Regions from separate parts of the Pseudonocardia ailaonensis genome, predicted to be linked through region 2. Evidence: riboswitches for the same ligand, from Rfam matches in the RefSeq annotation. Region 2 holds a riboswitch; each other region holds the start of a gene.
What was found. Region 2 has a riboswitch for S-adenosylmethionine ahead of ABD324_RS17660 (LLM class flavin-dependent oxidoreductase). Riboswitches for the same ligand answer to the same signal wherever they lie in the genome.
Positions count from the first base shown of each region.

Region 1: it holds a riboswitch for S-adenosylmethionine, as region 2 does, so the genes downstream of both, thrC (threonine synthase) here and ABD324_RS17660 (LLM class flavin-dependent oxidoreductase) in region 2, are expected to answer to the same signal.
Region 3: it holds a riboswitch for S-adenosylmethionine, as region 2 does, so the genes downstream of both, ABD324_RS14265 (LLM class flavin-dependent oxidoreductase) here and ABD324_RS17660 (LLM class flavin-dependent oxidoreductase) in region 2, are expected to answer to the same signal.

Region 1 is NZ_BAAAQK010000007.1:31,550-38,690, reverse strand. Features, by position in the region: gene ABD324_RS14860 (circularly permuted type 2 ATP-grasp protein) at 1-604, opposite strand, end outside; gene rpsT (30S ribosomal protein S20) at 833-1,099, shown strand; gene holA (DNA polymerase III subunit delta) at 1,361-2,329, opposite strand; SAM riboswitch class I at 2,541-2,686, shown strand; gene thrC (threonine synthase) at 2,693-3,955, shown strand; partial or broken gene ABD324_RS14840 (ComEC/Rec2 family competence protein) at 4,355-5,797, opposite strand; gene ABD324_RS14835 (ComEA family DNA-binding protein) at 6,484-7,141, opposite strand, start outside.
Region 2 is NZ_BAAAQK010000009.1:377,962-385,102, reverse strand. Features, by position in the region: gene ABD324_RS17675 (glutathione S-transferase C-terminal domain-containing protein) at 1-463, opposite strand, end outside; gene ABD324_RS17670 (alpha/beta fold hydrolase) at 795-1,604, opposite strand; gene ABD324_RS17665 (winged helix-turn-helix transcriptional regulator) at 1,729-2,082, shown strand; SAM riboswitch class I at 2,128-2,220, shown strand; gene ABD324_RS17660 (LLM class flavin-dependent oxidoreductase) at 2,418-3,560, shown strand; gene ABD324_RS17655 (LLM class flavin-dependent oxidoreductase) at 3,560-5,764, shown strand; gene ABD324_RS17650 (protein adenylyltransferase SelO) at 5,801-7,141, opposite strand, start outside.
Region 3 is NZ_BAAAQK010000006.1:70,784-77,924, forward strand. Features, by position in the region: gene ABD324_RS14245 (dipeptide ABC transporter ATP-binding protein) at 1-1,110, opposite strand, end outside; gene ABD324_RS14250 (ABC transporter permease) at 1,107-2,018, opposite strand; gene ABD324_RS14255 (ABC transporter permease) at 2,015-2,965, opposite strand; gene ABD324_RS14260 (NtaA/DmoA family FMN-dependent monooxygenase) at 2,962-4,329, opposite strand; gene ABD324_RS14265 (LLM class flavin-dependent oxidoreductase) at 4,326-5,522, opposite strand; SAM riboswitch class I at 5,641-5,733, opposite strand; gene ABD324_RS14270 (GntR family transcriptional regulator) at 5,895-6,545, opposite strand; gene ABD324_RS14275 (dihydrodipicolinate synthase family protein) at 6,956-7,141, shown strand, end outside.

The DNA.
Region 1 (7,141 bases), on a different contig from region 2:
GGCGGTTCTCCATCACGTAGGACACGCCCGACGGGTTGCGGAGGTTGTCCTCCAGCACCCGGAACGTGCCCTCCTGGTCGCGGACGAGGTCGATGCCGGCCACGTGGATCCGCACCCCGTTGGGCGGGTTGAGCTGGTTGGCGGAGCGCTTGAAGTGCTCGCAGCTGGTGATGAGGCGCCGCGGGACGACGCCGTCGCGGACGATCTGGGCGTCGTTGTGCACGTCGTGCAGGAAGGCCTCGAGTGCCTTCACCCGCTGCACGATGCCGCGCTGCAGCCGGCTCCACTCGCTCGCCGAGATCACCCGCGGCACGATGTCCAGCGGGAACGGGCGCTCCTGGCCGGAGAGGCTGAACGTGATGCCCTGGTCCAGATAGGCGCGGTCGAGCGCCTCCGAGCGCGCGGCGAGGTCCGCGGCGGCGGTCGGGGCGATCGCGTCGTGCAGGTGCCGGTAGGGGGCACGCACGCTGCCGTCCGGCGAGAACATCTCGTCGAACGCGTCCGGGTTGGGCCGGTCCGGTTCGAGGTAGCCGGCGAACAGGGCGTCGTCGGCCCCCGATGTCCCTGCTGGTCTACGGTCGAGTGCGCGGCTCACGACGGTCATCTTGACCGGTCGGACGGGGCCGGGCCAGACGGGACGGGTTACGTCGATGTCAACGGCACGGCGCCGCTCACCGGGGTGGTGGGGGGCCGCAAGGGGCCGTCTGTAAGATGGACAGCCGAGTGCTCGGCGTGCTCGCTCGCATCGGAAACCACGGTCGGGATCGCCGGAGCCCCCCGAAGCGAGAGTCCACCCAGAGTCAACCGAGTACGACTGAAGAGGCACACCAGCGTGGCGAACATCAAGTCCCAGATCAAGCGCGTCAAGACCAACGAGAAGGCGCGCCAGCGCAACAAGTCGGTCAAGTCGTCGGTCAAGACCGCTGTCCGCAAGTTCCGCGAGGCGGCCGACGCCGGCGACACCGAGAAGGCCCTCGAGCTGCAGCGCGCCGCGGCCAAGGCCCTCGACAAGGCGGCCGGCAAGGGCGTCCTGCACAAGAACCAGGCCGCCAACCGCAAGTCGGCGATCGCGAAGCGCGCCGCCTCGCTCTCGGCCTGATCCCGGACCCGGCCTGATCGCAGAGTCTCCGCGCCCGACGGGGCGCGGTCGCGCTCCTCGGTGAGCGTTCCGACGACGGCGCTGCCCTTTCCCGTGGGGCAGCCCCGTCGTCGTGTCCGGGGCACCGGGCTGGGGCGCCGGGCCCGTGGATGAGCGAACGGCACTCTCGCTCATACCTAGTGAGCGAACGGCACTCTCGCTCCTGACCGGTGAGCGAACGGGCCGCCGCGCGGTACCGGGCCGGCGGGCGGGATCTCGGGGTCAGCTCGTGCCGCGGGCGTCGACGATCGCCAGGACCGCCCGTTCGAGGGCGTAGCCGGGGTCGGCCGCCGCGCCCTTGACGTCCGCGTTGACCTGCGCCGTCGCCGCGATCGCGACCGCCAGCCCGTCCGGGTGCCAGGAGCGGACCTGCCCCTGGGCCTTGCGGATCTTCCAGGGCGGCATGCCGAGGCTGCCGGCCAGCCGGTTGGGATCCCCCCGCCCGGCCGAGCCGACCTTCGCCAGCGTGCGCACCGCATCCGCCAACGCGTCGGCCACCAGGACCGGCGCGACCCCGAGCACCAACGCCCACCGCAACGCCTCGAGCGCCCCCGACCGGTCCCCCGCCACCGCCTTGTCGGCCACCGCGAAGCCGGACGACTCCGCCCGCCCGCGGTGGTAGCGGCGCACGGCGTCGCCGTCGACCCGGCCGCCGGTGTCGGCGACGAGCTGCGCGGTGGCGGCGGCGAGCTCGCGCAGGTCGGAGCCCACGGCCTCCAGCAGCGCCGCCACGGCGTCCGCGGTGATCATCCCGCCCTCGCGCTTCGCCTCGGCGCGCACGAACTCCGCCCGCTCCTCCGCCCGGGAGAGCTTGTCGCAGCGGGTGACGTTCGCGCCGCGCTTGCGCAGGTCGTCCATCAGCTGCTTGCCGCGCGCCCCGCCCGCGTGCACCGCGACCAGCACGATCCCGTCGGCGGGTTCGGCGGCGTAGGCGAGGATCGCCGCGGCGACCTCCTTGCCGGCCTCGTGCGCGCCCTGGACCACCACGACGCGGCCCTCGGCGAACAGCGACGGGCTCAGGTGCCCGGCCAGCTCGCCCGGCGTGATCTCCGACGGCTTGAACCGCATGATGTCGGCCGCGGGATCCGCCGCCCGGGCCGCCCGCAGGATGCCCTGCACGGCCCGCTCGACCAGCAGCTCCTCCTCACCCACGACCAGCTGGAGCGGGTCGGGCGGCTTCGTGGCCGGCATGGGGCTCCTCACTCGGTACCGCGCCGCGCGGGGCGGCTCGGGGCTGTCGGGGGACGGGTCCCCCGCATCGTCGCGCACCGCACCGACAATCCGTGACCCGGCTCCCAGATCCTGGATTCCGCTGGCAGGGGCGCCCCGAGGTGCCGTAACGTGCACGGCATCCGGATCTTTCGGGCCCAGTGCGGCCCGCGGCCGGGGAACAACTTCACATGGCTCATCCAGAGGGGCAGAGGGAACGGCCCGTTGAAGCCCCGGCAACCGGCGTCGAACGACGATCCGCGCGTTGCACCTTCGTGGTGTGCGCACGTCGACGAACCAGGTGCCAATTCCGGCCCGCGCGAGCGGGACAGATGAGGAGATCTGATGACTCTCACTGCTGACACCACTGCGACCTCGTACGACCTCGGCTCCGCGCGCGCCCTGTCCTGTCGGGAGTGCGGCCACCAGAGCGCGCTGGCCGCCGAGTTCGCCTGCAGCCAGTGCTTCGGCCCACTCGAGATCGCGTACGACTTCCCGAAGGTCACCCGCGAGTCCATCGAGGCCGGCCCCAAGTCGATCTGGCGCTACCAGGACCTGCTCCCCGTCCCGTCGGACGTGCGCGAGCACGCCAACACCGAGCCCGGCTTCACCCGCCTCATCCAGGCGGACCGGCTCGCCGCCGAGCTCGGCGTGCGCAAGCTCTGGATCAAGGACGACACCGGCAACCCCACGCACTCCTTCAAGGACCGGGTCGTCGCCGTCGCCCTCGCCGCCGCCCGCGAACTCGGCTTCTCCGTGCTCTGCTGCCCCTCGACCGGCAACCTGGCCAACGCCGTGGCGGCCGCGGCCGCGCGGGCCGGCTGGGACTCCGTGGTCCTGATCCCCTCCAACCTGGAGCAGGCCAAGATCACCACGACCGCCGTCTACGGTGGCACGCTGCTCGCGGTCGACGGCAACTACGACGACGTCAACCGCCTGGCCACGGAGCTGGCCGCGGAGCACGAGGACTGGGCGTTCGTGAACGTCAACGTCCGGCCCTACTACGCCGAGGGCTCCAAGACCCTGGGCTACGAGGTCGCCGAGCAGCTCGGCTGGCGGCTCCCGGACCAGATCGTCATCCCGGTCGCCTCCGGCTCGCAGCTCACCAAGGTGGACAAGGGCTTCGGCGAGTTCGTGAAGCTCGGCCTGGTCGAGGACAAGCCCTACAAGATCTTCGGCGCCCAGGCCTCCGGCTGCTCGCCCGTGGCCACCGCGTTCGAAGCCGGCGTCGACTTCATCCAGCCGGTGAAGCCGGACACCATCGCCCGCTCGCTCGCGATCGGCAACCCGGCGGACGGCCCGTACGTGCTCGACTCGGTGCGCCGCACCGGCGGTGCGGTCGGCCAGGTGACGGACGACGAGGTGCGCGAGGGCATCACGCTCCTCGCCCGCACCGAGGGTGTGTTCGCCGAGACCGCCGGCGGCGTCACGGTGGCCACCGCGCGGAAGCTGATCGAGGCCGGCCTGATCGACCGGGATGCCGAGACCGTCCTGCTGATCACCGGCGACGGCCTCAAGACCCTCGACGCCGTGTCCGACACCGCGCGCCCGACCGCCACCGTGCCGGCCACCAGCGCCGCCGTCGCGGAGGCCCTCGAGGGCCGCTGAGCGTCCTCCCACCGGGAGCGGCGGCGGGTCCACCACCGCTCCCGGGGCCTGACCTCCTCGGCCGGGTGGCGCCGCGGCAGTGCTCGGCGCCCTCACCCGGGGCTGCGGATCGGGACCGGCGCCGTCGTCGGGGTCCCGTCCACGCCGTCGCCGGCGGCGCCGCCCCCGTCTCGTCCCGCGCGGGGCCGGGAGCGGCTCGCCCCGGGCCACGATCTCGTCCGCGGCGGTCACCGCGACGTCCCCGCTCTGGTCGGTGCGCCGCACCACCGTCCCGGACCGGGTCAGCTGGTCGAGCACCCCGGCGTTGGGGTGCCGGTAGGGGTTGCCGGCGCCGACGCTGACCAGCGCCGCCCGCGGCGACACCGCCCGCAGGAAGTCCGGGTTCGTGGAGCGGGATCCGTGGTGCGGGACCTTGAGGATGTCGGCGCGCAGGTCCGCGCCCGAGTGCAGCAACGCGGCCTGGGCGTCGAGCTCGACGTCCCCGGTGAGCAGGACGCGACCCGCCGGCGTGGTCGCGCGGAGCACCACTGAGGTGTTGTTGACCGCCGTGCCGTCCTCACCATCCACGAAGGACGGTGCCGACGCCGGGGCGAGCACCTCCAGGACCAGCGAGGGCCAGGCGAGCCGGCGGCCTGCCGTGAGTTCCAGCAGCGCCGCACCGGATCCGGCCGCATCGGCCGCGATCCGGCGCAGCGCCGATCCCGGCTCGTGCGCCGGGCCGATCGCGATCCCACCCACCGACCGACCGCGCAGGGCGCCACCGAGGCCGCCCATGTGGTCGGCGTGCAGGTGGCTGATCACGACGAGGGCCAGGGAGTCCACGCCGAGCCGGCGCAGGCACGCGTCGACGGTGCCGTCCTCCGGCCCGGCGTCGACCAGCACGGCCCGGCCCGGCTCGCCGGTGGCCAGGACGATCGCGTCCCCCTGCCCGACGTCGCAGGCCACCACGCTCCAGCCCGCGGGCGGCCAGCCCGGCCGGACGACCCGGGTCGGGATCAGGACCAGTGCCAGCCCGACGACCACCGCCAGGACCAGGAGCCGGGAGCGGCGGAAGCGGAGGAGCACCACCAGCGCGAGCAGGAGCCCGGCGAGCAGCGCCGCGCCCGCGAGCCCGTCCGGCCACGGGAGCACCGCGCCGGGCAGGGCGGCCGCCCGGTCCCCCACGAACACGAGCCACTCGACCGCGGGCCCGGCCACCCACGCGCATGCCGCGGCCAGCGCCGGGCTCACCGGGGAGACGACCGCGGCGAGCACGCCCAGCACGGTCGCCGGCGCGACGGCGGGCACCACGAGCAGGTTCGCCAGCACGGTGACCGGGCTGATCTGCCCGCTCAGGCCCGCGATCAGCGGCGCGGTCGCGAGGCACGCGGCTGCCGGGATCGCCAGCATCTCCGCGATCCCGAGCGGCACGCCCCGGCGGTGCAGCGCGGCGGCCCAGGGCGGCGCGACGAGGACGAGCGCGGCGGTGGCGAGGACCGACAGGGCGAACCCCGGATCGACCGCGAGCGCGGGATCCACGAGCAGGAGCACCAGGACCGCCGCGGCCAGGGCCGGCACCGCGGACCGGCCACGACCGATCGCCAGGGCGAGCAGCACGATCCCGCCCATCACCGCGGCCCGGACCACGCTCGGCGAGGGCCGGGCCAGGACCACGAAGCCGACGACCGCGGCCCCGGCCACCAGCGCCGACCAGCGCGGATCGGCTCGCGCGAGGCGCAGGAGACCCAGCACCGCACCACCGATGACCGCGAGGTTGGCCCCGGATACCGCAGTCAGATGCGTCAGGCCGGCGGCGCGGAAGTCCTGGTCGACCTCCGCCGTCTGATCCCGGGTGTCGCCCACCGCCAGACCGGGCAGCAGGCCGGCCGGGGCCTCGGGGAGGACGTGGGCGGCGGTGCGCAGACCGTCCCGCAGGCCGCCCGCCGCGCCCTGCCACCAGGGCGGCGGCCCGGTCCCGGACGGGCTGCCGCGGACCTGCAGTACCGCGACCGTGAGATCGCTGCGCTGGGCGGGCAGCAGCAACCCCTCCGCGGTGACGGCCTGGCCCGGGAGCAGCGTCGACCAGCCCTCGGCCGGGGCGAGGAGCAGGACGCGGCCGCCGGCCGTCCACGAGTCGGCGCCGGCCTCGGCGGACTCCAGCTCCGCGGGCACCGTGACCCGCTGCACGCCGACGCTCGCGCCGAAGGACGCGGCACGGACCGGGGCCGGATCGTCCGTGAGCACGACCCGCAGGATCGCCGCCGATCCGCGCTCGGCCGCGGCCCGCAGCGGGTGCTGGTGCACCTGGAGCGCCAGGAAGGAGGAGAGCAGCCCGGTCGCGAGGGCGACCGCGGCCGCCGCCGGCACGACCGCGCGGCGCGCCGGGCGCAGCCGCGGCCGGACGACGAGGGCGGCGGCCGCGAGCAGGCAGGCGGCCAGGCCGCCCACCGGTCCGGTGAGCAGCGCCGCCAGAACCGCCGCCCAGGCCGCCAGCGCCGCCGGGACGAGCCGCAGATCGGGCCGTGTACGGGGCTCGTCCTCCCGGGCCCTCACACCGCCACCAGCTCACGGAGCTGGGCGAACCGGCGCTCCCCGATACCGTCGACCTCGCGGAGCTGGTCGACGCGGCTGAACCGGCCATGCGCGGTGCGCCAGTCGAGGATCCGCTGCGCGGTGACCGGGCCGACGCCGGGCAGGCCGTCGAGCTGGTCGACGGTGGCACGGTTGAGGTCGACCTTCCCGCCGGGCGCGGAGCCCGGCGTCCCCGCGGCGCCGCCCGCGGAGCCCTGCGCGTCGGCGGCCGCGGGGACGCCGATCGCGACCTGTTCGCCGTCGACCACCTTGCGGGCGAGGTTGACGGTGGCCAGATCGGTGCCCGGCAACGTCCCCCCGGCGGCCTCGAGCACATCGGCGACCCTCGAGCCGTCCGGGACCCGGACCAGGCCCGGCCGCCGCACCCGGCCCGCCACCCCCACGACGAGCTCCACCGGGGTGGCGGTGGGCGCGGCACTCGCGGCGGTGCTCGGCTCGGGCGCGGTGGTGGACACGGTCGGGAGTGCGGGCATCTGCTCGGCGCGCGGCCGGGCTCCCCACACCCCGACCGCCGCCACGACGGCGGCGACCGCCGCGACCAGGACCAGCGCGATCGCCCCGGCCCGGCCGGGATTCAGCCGGGCGCCGCGCCAGGCCTCCGGAACCCAGCGGGCC
Region 2 (7,141 bases):
GGAACCGGGTCGCGAGGTCGATCCCGATCGTCGGGTAGTCGTTGCTGACGACCCGGCCGGTCTCGCGGTCCCACAGGGTCGGCACCGAGATGTGGCCGTCGAAACCGGGCTCGGTGGCCTCGTACGCCTCGCGGAGCAGGGTGAAGCCGTTGACGGGATCAGGGCCGTGGGTCTCGCGGAAGGCCCAGCCTCGTCCGTCCCGAGAGTCATCCACATAGGACACCGAGACGACGTCCTCCAGGCCGTGTAGCGCATGCTCCAGCGTGACCCGCTGCGACCAGGGGCAGAACCAGCCGGCGTAGAGGTGGTAGCGGCCGGGCTCGGCGCGGAAGCCGCTCGAGCCGTCCTCGGTGATCCGGCCGGTGAAGCGGTAGAGCGGGCGGTCGTCGCCGGGACGGCGGACGATGCGGTACTCGCCGTGGACCGTGGGATCGGCGGGCGAGGCGTAGCGGGGTGCGGTCATGGGTGTCCCTCTGTGACGTGCGGAGGCGCTCGCGGGTTCGGGCAGAGCTCACCCGGGAAGAGGGCGGGGAGCCGGCGTCAGGGTCGACAGAAGCCGGGAGGGGAGCCGAGCCCGTCCAGCCAGCGTCGCGCGACGAGCACGCGTGCCGGACCGGGCATCTCTCACTCCTCCTGGGGCGAACCTCCACCCACACAACCAGACCGGCACCGGACCGGCCAGCGTGAACCACAGCACAGCGAGCGCGGGAATAGGGGAGTCGTTGGTTGCCCGGCGCTCCGGAGCGGGCCGACTCGTATGCGTTCGCTCCGAGGGGTCGGCGGGACCGGGAACCTCAGAGTGACAGCGCCTCGAGCAGGGCGGCGGGCCGGTCGAGCGGCACGATGTGGCCGCAGTCCGGCACGACGAGACCGGTGAGGTCCTCGCACAACGGCCGGAGCTGCTGTTCGAGGGCCCGGCCGACGGGAGCGGCACCGATGGCGGTGGTCGGCACCGTCAGCCGGGTCCGGCTCGCCGCCTCGGCGAGCTGGGATCCGGTGCGGGGCAGGGCACGGTAGAACCCCAGGGTGCGGCCCAGCGCGCCGGGCCGGGCGTAGGCGCGGCCGAAGGCCTCCCGGACGTCGGGGCGAACACCCCGCCCCCGGGTCCCTTGGTCGTAGAACCAGCCGACGTACTCGGCCTCGTGGCCGGCCAGCACGGTCTCGGCGAGGCCGGGGACGGCATGGAAGCCGAACCACCACGGGGGACCACCCGCGAGGAAGTCCTCGGCGCCGGGGAGCGTGCCGAGCGTGCCCTCGACCAGCACGAGCCTGCGCACGAGGTCCGGGCGACGAAGGGCGAGCAGGAAGGCGACCGGCACGCCCGCGTCGAGCGCGACCACGGTGGCGGACTCGCCGCCGAGCAGGCCCTCGATGTCGGTGGCGAGGGTCCCGGCGTCGAGGCCCTCGCCCGACGCCTCGCTGTCCCCGAAGCCGCGCAGGTCCGGGGCCAGGACGCGATGGCCACCGGACAGCGGGCCGATGATCTCCGACCACACCCGCCAGGTGTGCGGGAAGCCGTGCAGGAGAACGACCGGCGGCCCGGCGCCCGCGGTGGCGACGTTCAGCTCGATCCCGTTCGTCCGCGTCCTTACCTGCTCGGTCACTGTTCCTCCCCTGGTCACGAATAGTGACCGGTGGGACGCTAGGCGGATGTCGGAGCTCGCGGAAGACGGCACCTCGACGTCAGGTGGTGAGGCCGGGGTAACCCGTGGCGGCCGCCGGGGCGACCTGTTCGATCCCACCTGCGCGACCCGGAAGCTGCTGGACCGCATCGGGACCAAGTGGACGTCGATGGTGGTCAAGGTCCTGGCCGCAGCCGGCGAGCTGCGGTTCACGGAGCTGCGCGGCCGGATCCCGGGCGTCTCGCAGAAGATGCTGTCCACGACGTTGCAGAACCTCGTGGCCGACGGTCTCGTCGCGCGCCGGGTCGAACACACCGTCCCGCCGCGGGTGTTCTACCGGCTCACCCCGCTCGGGGACTCGCTGGAGGTGCCGCTGGCGGCGCTGCGGGAGTGGGCCGAACGGCACATGCCGGAGGTCGACGCCGCCCGGGCGGACGTGAGGCGTGCGGCGGAGTCTTGACGGCGGGCCGCCCGCGCGACGTAGAGTCGGGGCACGGCCTTCGGGCCACCATCCAGAGCGGCCGAGAGACCTGGCTCAGTGACGCCGCAGCAACCCGCCGCCTCGCGGTGCGGGTGCTCATGCCGGGAGCGATGGGGGCGGGGATGAGGGTCGGCGCAGGGTCCGCGGCAGGGTGCTCCGTGGAGGGATTCGTCGGAGCACAGCGGCGCCATGTCGACCTGCTGCGCGTCGCCAGTGCCTGCTGTCCGGGCTGAGTCCCCGACCGCCTTTCCCCTTTCCTCGCGCGGCCCGCGTGCGCCCTCCTGTGCCCGGGCCCCTCTCCCGGAGGTCCCGCCGTGCCCGCAGTCCGTCCGCCGCTGTCCGTCCTCGATCTCTCCCCGGTGCCCGCCGGCGGGACGGCCGGGGACGGGCTGCGCAACTCGATCGATCTCGCGCAGGTCGCGGAGCGCGCCGGCTACCACCGGTACTGGGTGGCCGAGCACCACCTCAATCCCGGTGTGGCGTCGTCGTCCACGCCGGTGCTGGTGGCGTTGATCGCCGCGGCGACGGGTCGGATCCGGGTCGGATCCGGTGCGGTGCAGCTGCCGAACACGGCCCCGCTGTCGGTCGCCGAACAGTTCGGGACGGTGGGTGCGGTGTACCCGGGGCGGATCGACGTCGGGCTGGGCCGGTTCGACCTGCACAAGCTGCTCACGTTGATCCGTCAGGGACAGGCCGCCCCCGGAGCGGCGGCGCCGCCCCCGGCACCGCCCGCCCGCGTGGTCGACGGGTTGCTGATCCCGCCACCCGCCCGGTTCGTCGGGGATCTGTCGCTGTTCGGGACGTTCGGGGAGCTGCTGGGCTTCAGCGCGGACGACCTCCCGCCGGACTACCGCGCCCAGGTCCGGGACATCCTGTCCTACTTCGACGGCACCTCGACCCGTCCGGACGGGCGGCCGCTCGAGGTCACCCCGGCCCGGGGCGCCGACGTCGAGGTCCTGGTCCTGGGGGCCAGTGCCGGGGCGAGTGCGCAGGTGGCGGGGGAGCTGGGGCTGCCCTTCGCGGCGAACTACCACACCTCGCCGAGCGCGACGCTCGACGCGGTGGCGGCCTACCGGGCGGCGTTCAGGCCCGGCCGGGTCGCCGAGCCGCACGTGCTGGTGTCCGCGGACGTCGTCGTCGCGGACGACGACGAGCGGGCCCGGGAGCTCGCCGCCCCGTACGCACAGTGGGTCCTCGACATCCGCAGCGGCCGCGGCGCCCACCCGTACGTCACGCCGGAAGACGCTCTGGCCCGCGAGTGGACCGACCGGGAGCGGTCGGCGGTGCAGGACAGGGTCGACACCCAGTTCGTGGGCTCACCCACCACCGTCACCGAGCAGCTGAAGACCCTCGCCCGCGTCGCCGGCGCCGACGAGCTGGTCGTCACCACGATCACCACCGACCACACCGACCGGGTCCGCAGCTACGAGCTGTTGGCCAAGGCGTGGGGCGTCTGATGGCGCGCGACGGGATCTTCCTCGCCTACAACCTGCGGACCTACGGCAACCTGCCGTCGGCCTGGCTCTCCCCGCGGCTCACGCGGTTCGCCCTCTACGACCCGGCCTACTGGGCCGAGTTCGCACAGCTGGCCGAGGCCGGCCTGCTCGACGCGGTGTTCACCGGCGACGCCTCGCAGATCACCGACCCGACCAGCTCAGTGGCCGACGGGCTGGACCGCTTCACGGCCTGGACGGCGGCGATCGAGGCCACCGAGCACCTCGGGTTCCTGCTCACCGCGTCGACCACCTACAACGACCCGTTCCGGCTCGCGGAGCGGTTGCTCTCGCTCGACGTCCTCGTCGGCGGCCGGCTCGGGTGGAACGTGGTGACCTCGCACTCCGGTGCGGCCGCCGCCAACTTCGGGTTGCCCTCGCACCCGCCGCGCGACACCCGCTACGCCCGGGCCGAGGAGTTCGTGGGGATCGTCACGGACCTGTGGTCCGGTGCGGTGGTCGACCACGAGAGCGAGCAGTTCGTGGTGCACGGCCGGCTGGCGGTGCCGCCGTCGCGGCAGGGACGACCCCCGATCGTGCGGGCCAGCACGTCCGACGCCGGGCGGAGCCTGGCCGGCCGGTACGCCAACGGCGTGTTCGCGGCGGACCTGACGCGCTCCGGCGCGGTCGCGCACCGGGCCGCCTTCCGCGGCGACGCCCGGAGCTTCGGCCGCCCGCCGGAGCACCTGAACTACCTGTCCGGCCTGCGGCTCGTGCTCGGCAGCACCCAGGCCGAGGCGGAGGCGAAGATCGCCGACGTCTACGGCCAGTCCCCGGACCACACCGCCGAACAGGTCGCCTGGCTGAGCGGCCTGATCGACTTCGACGTGTCCACACTGGACCCGCAGGAGCCGCTGCCGCTGGAGCTGCTGGCCGAGCACCGCCTTGCCGAGCTGCCCGCGACCGAGACGGTGAGCCTCGGGTTCCGCGCGTCGGTCCACGGGTTCCTGCGCGAGAACGCCGGACTGCCGTTGGCGCAGCTGCTCGTCCGCAGCCGGTTCGTCGGATCCGGGCACTCGACCTTCGTGGGGACGCCCGAACAGCTGGCCGACCGCCTGGAGGACTGGTACAAGGCGGGCGCCGCGGACGGCTTCGTGCTCGCGCCGGACCTGACCCTGGAGACCCTGCAGGTGCTGGTCGACGAGCTGGTGCCGGCGTTGCAGCGCAAGGGGATCTACAAGCGCGAGTACACCTCGGACACCTTCGCGGGGCACCTCGGGCTGCCGCCGTTCGGGCGACCGGGGGACCTGCGGTTCGACGCGGACCCGGCCCGGCGGACCGCGGCCCGGGCGACCGTCCTCGCCCGGCGGGCCGACCCGCGGGCCGAGGATCCCGCCGCGCCGGCCCCCGCGGGGGTGGCGGCGCGGTTCACGGCGGCCGGGCCGATGAACCTCGTGGCGCTCACCGGGGAGGCCCTGTCCGAGGCCGTCGCCGACCCGAACCGGCTCCCCGCGGGCCCGGACGGGTACGTCCTGGGCCTCGACCGCGTGCTCGGGCCCGCGCCGGCGGCGGCGCTCGATCCCACCACGGCCGCCGCGGTGCTCGGCCTGCGCCGCCCGGACCTGGCATTCCTGCCTGTGGTGGCCGTCGAGCGCGAACACCCGTGGAACCTCGCGCGGACCGTGGCCAGCCTGGAGCACTGGCTGCGCGGGCGCACCGGCGTGGTCCTCGCCGGCCGGGACCGGCTGTCCGCCGCGGGCCGGCCGGGCGCCGAGGCGTGGGATCCCGGCCCCTTCGCCGCGCCCACCCCGGCGGGCCCGGCCACCACGGCGGAGGCCGCGCGGGTCCTGCGCGCCCTCTGGGCGTCGTACCCGCACTCCGCGCTGGTCGTCGACCGGGAGCGCCGCGTCTACGCCACCGGCGAGGGGATCGCGCCGATCGACCACGTCGGCGCCTACCGGGTGGCCGGTCCGGGCGCGGTGGCGTCCGGCGTCCACGGCCGGCCGGTCGTCGGGCAGGTGGTCGAGGACCCGGCCGAGCTGCTCGACGCGCAGGAGGCCGTCGACGTCGCCCTCGTGCCGGCCTCCCGGTTGCCCACCCTGCTCGGCCTGCTCGACCGCTTGCCCCCGCACCTCGCGTTCCTGGTGGTCGGCGGGCCGGCCCCGGCGCGGCACCGGTTCCTCGGGTCGGTCGCGACCCGGACCCGACTCACGGAGGAGACCGCGTGAAGTTCCTCGTCCTGATCGGCGGGCCGGCGCGAGAGGTCAGGTCCCGCAGTAGGTGACGTGTGCGGCCCCCGCCGGGCCCGGGAGGGTGAGGCGCTCGAGGCCGCGGCGCCCGGTGAAGGGCTCGCGGACCGCCGCCAGCAGGGCGCGGAACGGGGCGAGATCGCCCTGCTCGGCGGCGCCGAGGGCGGCGTCAGTGACGTGGTTGCGCGGGATGTAGAGGGGGTTGACGCGGTCCATGCCGGCTGCGACCGCCGCCCGGTCGGCGGGGAGCCGGGCCTCCCGGCGGGCCGCCCACGCGTCGAACGCCCGGCGGTCGAGGAAGAGGTCCCGGGCCGTCCCGGCGGCGAGGGCCCGGAAGAAGGTCGTGAAGTCGACTCCCTGGGCGTGCAGGAGTTCCATCAGGTCCGCGGCGAGCACGGGGTCCGGTGTGGACAGTCCGAGTTTGGCCGCCATGCCGGCGTTCCAGTGCCGCTCGTAGGTCCGCGGGTAGTCGGCGAGCACATCGTCCGCGGCCTCGCCGAGACCCAGGCTCTCGCCGAGCCGGGCGAGGTTCCACCGCAGGATCGCGGGCTGGCTGCCGTAGGCGTAGCGCCCCTTCGTGTCCAGCGAGCTGAAGACGGTGGCCGGGTCGACGGCGTCCATGAACGCGCAGGGCCCGAAGTCGATCGTCTCGCCCGAGAGCGTCGTGTTGTCCGTGCTCATCACCCCGTGCACGAACCCGACGAGCATCCAGCGGGCCACGAGCGAGGCCTGCGCGTCGACCACGTGGGAGAAGAGCTCGAGGGCGTCGGACGCGTCCGGGTGGTGCCGGGCGATCGCATGCGCGACGAGTGCCTGCAGCACAGCGGGATCGTCCAACCCGGCCGCGTACTGGACCGTGCCCACGCGCAGGTGGCTCCCGGCGACCCGGGCCAGCACGGCACCCGGGAGCGGGCGGTCCCGGGTGATCTCCACCCCCGTGGCGACGACGGCGAGCGCGCGGGTCGTCGGGATCCCGAGGGCGTGCATGGTCTCGCCCATCAGGTACTCGCGCAGCATCGGCCCGACGGCCGCCATGCCGTCGTAGCCCCGGGAGTACGGGGTGGGCCCGGTGCCCTTGAGGTGCAGGTCGCGGCGCCGCCCGCGGGTGTCGACCACCTCGCCGAGCAGCAGCGCCCGCCCGTCGCCCAGGCGCGGCTTGTAGACGCCCCACTGGTGGCCGGCATAGACCAGCGCGGTCGTGGTCATGCCGTCCGGCAGGCCGGTGCCCGTCAGCAGCGCCACCCCGGCGGGCTCGCGGAGCAGGTCGGGGTCGGCGCCCAGCTCGGCGGCGAGCTCCTCGTTGAGGACGAGCAGCCGCGGATCGGGGGCCGGCACCGCCTGCCAGGGCAGCGACAG
Region 3 (7,141 bases), on a different contig from region 2:
CCGCCAGGCCCCGCCCTTGGCGCGGGTGATGTCCGTGCCGTCGAACCGCACCTCGCCGGAGGTGGGGTCGGCCAGCCGCAGCACCAGCCGCGCGGTGGTGGACTTGCCGGAGCCGGACTCCCCGACCAGGGCGAGGGTCTCGCCCCGCCCGATCTCGAACGACACGCCGTCGACCGCCCGCAGGGTGCGGCGACCCGGCAGCGGGAACTCCTTGACCAGGTCGCTGACCTGCACGATCGGCGAGCCCGAGGGCACCGGAGCGACCCGCGGACGGGCCGGCGCCGAGAGGCCGGGTGCTGCCGCGACGAGCCGGCGGGTGTAGGCGTCCGCGGGATCGTCGAGGATCCGGCGGACCGGCCCCTGCTCCACGATCCGCCCGCCGGACATCACGACGACCCGGTCCGCCCGGTCCGCCGCGACCCCGAGGTCATGGGTGATCAGCAGCATCGCGGTCCCCTGCTCGCGCAGGGTGTCCAGGTGGTCGAGGATGCGCCGCTGCACGGTCGCGTCCAGGGCGCTGGTGGGCTCGTCGGCGATGATCAGCCGGGGGTTCGCGGCCGTCGCGATCGCGATCAGCACCCGCTGGCGCATGCCGCCGGACAGCTCGTGCGGGAACTGGCCCGCGCGGATCTCCGGGTCCGGCAGGCCGGCCTTGCCCAGCAGCTCCACGGCCCGGATCGCGGCGGTGCGCCGGTCCGCCAGGCCATGGACCCGCAGCACCTCGCCGACCTGCTTGCCGATCTTGTGCACGGGATTGAGGGACACGGTCGGGTCCTGCGGGACGAGCCCGATCCGCCTGCCGCGCACCGCCCGGAAGGCCTTCTCCCCCAGGCCGGACAGCTCGGTGACCCCCGAGGCCCCGCCGAGGCGCACGCTGCCCCCGGTGACGGTCCCGTTGGCGGGCAGCAGCCCGATCACGGCCTGCGCCAGCGTGGACTTGCCCGAGCCGGACTCACCGACGATCGCGACGACCTCGCCCTCGGCGACGGTCAGCGACGCGCCCTGCACCGCGTCGATCCGGCCCCCGGCGATCCGGTACGCCACGTCCAGGTCCTCGATCTCCAGCAGCGGAGGACGCAGGTCCGATGGTTCGCTCGCACGCTCGCTCACGCGGCCCGCCTCCATTCCCCGTCGAGCGCCCGCGAGATCCGGTTCACGGACAGCACGGTCGCGGCGATCGTCAGGCCCGGCATGGCGCACAGCCACCACGACGTCGCCAGGTAGTTGCGGCCCTCGGCGATCAGCGAGCCCCACTCCGGGGCCGGCGGCGGGGCGCCGTAGCCGAGGAACGACAGCGACGAGATCGCGAGGATGGCCAGGCCGAACTCCAGCACCGCGAGCACCAGGACGGGGCCGGCGGCGTTGGGCAGCACGTGCCGCCACAGCGTGACGTACCAGCGGGTGCCGACGGAGCGGGCGGCCTCGACGTAGGTCGACTGCCGGATCCGCAGCGTCTCGGCCCGCATGACGCGCGCGAAGTTCGCGACGCTGGCGATGCCGACCGCGATGGCGACCTTGACGGTGCCGTAGCCCAGCGCCGTGATCAGCGCGAGCGACAGCAGGATCGCCGGGATGGACAGCAGCACGTCGACGACGCGCATCAGCGACTCGTCCACCCACCGCCCCACGAACCCGGCGAGCAGCCCGATCAGGCCGCCGACCACCAGCGCCACGGCGACGGCGATCAGCGTGGCCTGCAACGATAGCGACGCCCCGTGGACCACCCGGGAGTACACGTCCCGGCCCAGGTAGTCGGTGCCGAACCACTGGGCCCCGCTCGGCGCGCGCAGCTTGTCGGCGACCACGCCGAGGTTCGGGTCCCCGGGCGCCAGCACGGCGGGGAAGAACGCCGCCACCAGCACCAGCAGCACCACGACGGCGGAGACGACCAGGCCCGGCCGTCGACCGAGGAAGCGCAGCAGCCGGCGCAGGCGCTCGCCCCGGCCCGGTGGTTCGGCCAGGACGACCGAGGAGGACACGGGTTCCGCGGACTCGGCGCGGATCAGCAGTTCGGTCATGCGGTCGCCGGCACCCCCTTCGCGATCCTCGGGTCGAGGACCGGGTAGATCAGGTCGACCACGAGGTTGACCAGGACGAACACGAACGACGCGAAGATCACGATCCCCTGCACCAGCGGGATGTCCTGCACCCCGACGGCCTGCACGGTGAGCCGGCCCAGCCCGGGGCGGGTGAACACCGTCTCCACCACGACGGTGCCGGCCAGCAGGTTGCCGGCCACGTAGCCCAGCACCGTGAGCGCCGGGATCGCCGCGTTCTGCAGCGCGTGCCGCAGGTGAATCGCGGCCCGCCCCACGCCCTTGGCCCGGGCGGTGGTGACGTACGGCTCGTCGAGCGCGGTGTCCAGGCTCTTCGCCAGCACCTGCGCCACGAGCGCGCCCATCGGCAGCCCGAGCGTGAGCGAGGGCAGCACCAGCGCCTTGAACCCGTTGGCCCCCACGGACGGCAGCAGGTGCAGCCCGAACGCGAAGATCTGCACGAGCATCAGCCCGACCCAGAACACCGGGAGCGACACCGCCAGCGACGGCAGCGCCATCAGCACCTGCCGCAGCCAGCGGAAGCGGGTGTAAGTCGCCGCGAGCGCCAGGCCGGTGCCCAGCACGACCGCGACCAGCAGGCCGCCGACCGCGATCTGCAGGGTCGGCGGCAGGGCGTCGAGGATCGCCCCGCGCACGTCCTGCCCGGTCTGGATGGACGTGCCGAGGTCGCCGTGCAGCGCGTCCCACAGCCGGGTGCCGTACTGGGCGATCAGCGGCTTGTCGAAGCCGTAGCGCGCCTTGAGCGCCTCGATCGCCGCGGGGGTGAGCGGCTCCCCGTCGAGGCCGCCGCTCGCCATCGTGGTGATCGGGTCGCCGGGCAGCAGCCACAGCACGACGAAGCTGACGGTGTAGGCGGCCCACAGCACCGCGACGGCGGTGCCGATGCGGCGCAGCAGGTAGCGGGTCATGAGGCGGCCGCGGTCCGGCGGGGCTCGCCGAGTCCGGTCGAGGGCCGCAGCCCGAGGTTCTCCCGCAGCGTCGCGCCGGTGTACGCCGTGCGGAACACCCCGCGGTCGCGCAGCTCGGGGACGACCTTCGCGACGACCTCGTCGAGGCCGTAGGGGCTCACGTGGGAGCCGAGGATGAACCCGTCGACGGCGCGTTCCTGCACGTAGCGGTCGATCTCGGCGGCCACCCCCGCGGGCGTCCCGACGAACACCGCCCGGTCGAACACGTGAGTCACGACCTCGCGCAGCGACCAGCCGTGCTCGCGGCCCAGCGCCCGCCAGGCCTCGGCCGTGGCCTGCGGGTCCTGGCTCAGCGGGGCCCGCCCGCGGATCCACGCCGGCGCCCCGGGCGTGGGCTCGAGCTCCGGGACGGGGCCGTCCGGGTCGAGCTGCGAGAGGTCCCGGTTCCACACCATCTCGGCCAGCACGATCGCGGTGAACGGGTCCACCTGCCGGCTGCGCACGTCCCGGTGCCGGTCGCGCGCCTCGGCCTCGGTGTCCCCCAGCAGGACCGCGGCCGACGGCAGGATCTTGACCTGGTCGGGATCGCGGCCGAACTTCGCCACCCGCGCCTTGACGTCGGTGTAGAAGGCCTTCGCCTCGTCGAACTTCTGGTAGCGGGAGAAGATCGCGTCCGAGCGGGAGGCGGCGAAGTCCCGCCCCGCCGGTGACTCCCCGGCCTGCAGCACGACCGGGTGCCCCTGCGGGCTCCGCGGTGTGGTGAACCGGCCGGCGATGTCGAACTGCCTGCCGCGGAAGGAGAACTCCCCCACCCGCTCGTCGCGCAGGAAGCGGCCGGAGGCCGGATCGGCCACCACCGCGTCCGATCCCCACGAGTCCCAGAGCGCCCGGACCGCGTCCAGGGTCTCCCCGGCACGCTCGTAGCGCTGCGACCTGTCCAGGAACCCGCCGCGCCGGAAGTTCTCCCCGGTGTCCGCGTCCGAGCTCGTCACGACGTTCCAGGCGGCCCGGCCGCCGGAGAGGATGTCCAGGGTCGCGAACTTGCGGGCGAGCTCGTAGGGCTCGTTGAAGGTCGCGTTGATCGTGCCCGCGAGCCCGATGTGGTCGGTGACCGCCGCCAGCGACGCCAGCACGGTGAACGTGTCCGGCCGGCCGACGACGTCCTGGTCGAACACCTGCCCGCCGCGGGTCCGCAGCCGCAGTCCTTCCGCGAGGAACAGCAGGTCGAGGGTGCCGCGCTCGGCGGTACGGGCCCAGTGCTCGAAGGAGCTGAAGTCGATGTGGCTGCCCGAGGCCGGGTCGCTCCACACGGTGTCGTGGTTGACGCCCGGGAAGTAGGCCCCGAGGATGACCTGCCGCTTCACGCCGCCACCCCCGCGTACCGCGACGCCGGGCGCCCCAGCCCGAACCGCTCCCGCAACGTCCCCGCCTCGTACTCCGTGCGGAACAGCCCGCGCCGCGCGAGCTCCGGCACCAGGTCGTCGACGATCGCGTCGAGGTCGGCTGGTAGCACCGCGGGCCGCAGCCGGAACCCGTCGAGCCCCTCGTCCGCCCAGGACTCCAGCAGGTCGGCGAGCGCGGTCGGGGTACCCGCGAGCACCGCGGCGTCCGAGCGCAGCGGCGTGATCGCGTCGAGGCGGCGGAGCCGCTCGTGCGCGGCGTCCGCGTCCCGGTCGAGGACGACCACCAGGTCCGCGAGCACCGTCAGCGGCGGGCCCGTCCGCGCGACCGCGTGCTGGGCGGCGCGGATCTCGCCGAGGACCGCGGCGATGTCCGAGGACCCCCGCGGCGTCACGAACACGACGTCCGCGGCGCGGGCGGCCAGCTCGTAGGCGGTGCGGGCGTGCGCGAGCGCGACGACCAGCGGCTGGCCCTGCGGCGGGCGCGGCACGATGCCCGGCCCCTTCACCGCGAAGTGCGGGCCCTCGAAGTCGATCGCGTGGACCTTGTCGCGGTCCAGGAAGCGGTGGGTGGCGGCGTCCCGGATCTCCGCGCCGTCCTCCCAGCTGTCCCAGAGCCGGCGGACGACCTCCACGGCGTCCGCGGCCTCGTCGAACAGCTCCTGCACCGCGGCGGCCGTCTCGGGGGTGTTCAGGCTCTCGCGGCGGATCTCCGGCAGGGTCCGGCGGCCGAAGTGCGCCGCCTCGTCCGCCCGGGCCGAGGTCTGCACGCGCCATCCCGCGCGGCCGCGGCTGTCGTGGTCGAGCGTCGAGATCGCCGAGGCGATGTGGAAGGGCTCGGTGTGGGTGGTGGTGACGGTCGGGACGAGACCGACGTGCTGCGTCAGGGGCGCGAGGAACGCCGCGACCAGCGACGCGTCGAGCCGGCCCTGCACCAGGTCGGTGCGGCGGGCGCCCTCGGCGAGGTGGTCACCGGACTGCAGGCCCAGGCCGTCCTCGATGGTGAGCAGGTCGAGGCGGCCCCGCTCGGCGGCCCGGGCGAGCGCCGCCCAGTAGCGGGCGGTGAACAGCGACTCCGGGCGGGCGCCCGGTTCGCGCCAGGCGGCGGGATGCCAGCCGGCGCCGTCGAGGGCGACGGCGAGATGGAACGGTGCCATGAGGGCAGACCTCTCCTGCGGGAGGGCGGACGGGAGTCGGGCGCGTCAGCCCCGACAGGCCGCGCTGGCCGTGCGCAGGAGGTCCACGTGACGGCGCCGCACCCCGAGAAACATCCGTCCTCCATCGCTCCCGGCTTTAGCACCCGCACCCGAGGACGGGGGGTTGCTGCGGCGTCGTCGAGCCAGGTCTCTCAGCCGCTCTGGATGGTGTGGCCCGTGAGGGCCCCTGCCACTGTACGTACGCGTGACCGGGCCGCGTCAATCCCTCGGGTGACGCTGTGACCCACACCGCTCGCCTTGCGGCACAAGGTGTCCGGACAGGATCCCGGTCCTCGGGAACCCCGTCCCGTCCGCGGGCGATCGACCGGACATTCAGCCGGCGGTGGTCTCCTCGCGCACCAACGCGGCGATGCGGACGTCCCGGGTCCGCTCGAGGTGGGTGCGCAGCAGCGAGCGAGCGGTGTCCTGGTCCCCGGCGGTGATCGCGTCGAGGACCGCCGTGTGCTCGTCGTCGGACGAGTCGAGGTTCGGGTTGCGGGACATGTCGACGCTGTCGTAGAGCGCGAGCTGCAGGGCCAGGCGCTCGAGGATCCCGGTGATCGTCGGGTTGTGGCAGGCCTGGCGCAGCACCGAGTGCCAGCGCCCGTGCAGCATCCGGATCTGGTCCGGGTCGGTCGCCTGCCGGGCCTCCTCGTGGACGTGCCGCAGCCGGGCGAGGTCGAGCGCGGAGCGGTGGGCGGCGGCGGAGGCGGCCGCCTCGGCCTCCAGGGCGATGCGGGCCTGGTAGATCTCGACGACCTCGGTGGCGGTCAGGGTGCGGACCTGCGGGCCGCGGCTCCCCCGGACCACCAGCCCGTCGCACTCCAGCCGCAGGATCGCCTCGCGCACCGGGGCCCGGCCGACGCCGAGCCGCGCGGCCAGCGCCGTCTCCAGCAGCGTCGTCCCGGACGGGAGGGCGCCGCCGACGATCTCGTCCCGCAGCACCAGGTACTGCGCCTCACCAGCGCCCGCCTGCCCTGCCACCTGGCCTGTCGAGCCTGCTGCCACCGCGTTCCTCCGGACCGTTGCGTGGCCGTCACTGTACGACACGTGTCCGCACATTCGGCCATCCGCGTCATTCAGTGTTCACACGTGGAGACACATGGCGACACACGCTTGCGCTCGTTCCGGGCCCGGCTTACTGTCGCCGTGTCCGGTTCCGAACTCGCGCCCCCGGGGAGGTCAGACGTGCCGAGCGCCCAGCGCGACGTGCTGTCCCACCCCCGTGACACGCGCGGGGACCGGGGCTGCCGCAGCTGTCGCCCCTGCCCGCGCGGCTGATCCCGCGCCGATCCCGGTCAGCCGGACCCCGGCCGCCCGTGCCCGGGCGGCCGGTCCGCACCCGTGCCGCGCCCGGCGCGGTGCTGTCGATTCCGCTCTCGAGAGGTTCTCCCATGACGTCCGACGTCGTGCTGCGCCGCGGCCTGGTCGTGGCCGCGCTGACCCCGTTCGTGCGGGACACCGTGCGCGTGGACAAGGGCCGCTTCGCCGCCCAGCTGCAGGCGCTCGGCCGCGAGAAGCCCGTCGCCGTGACCGTCGGCGCGGTGGAGAGCCAGGAGTTCCAGGTCCTGACGCGCGCG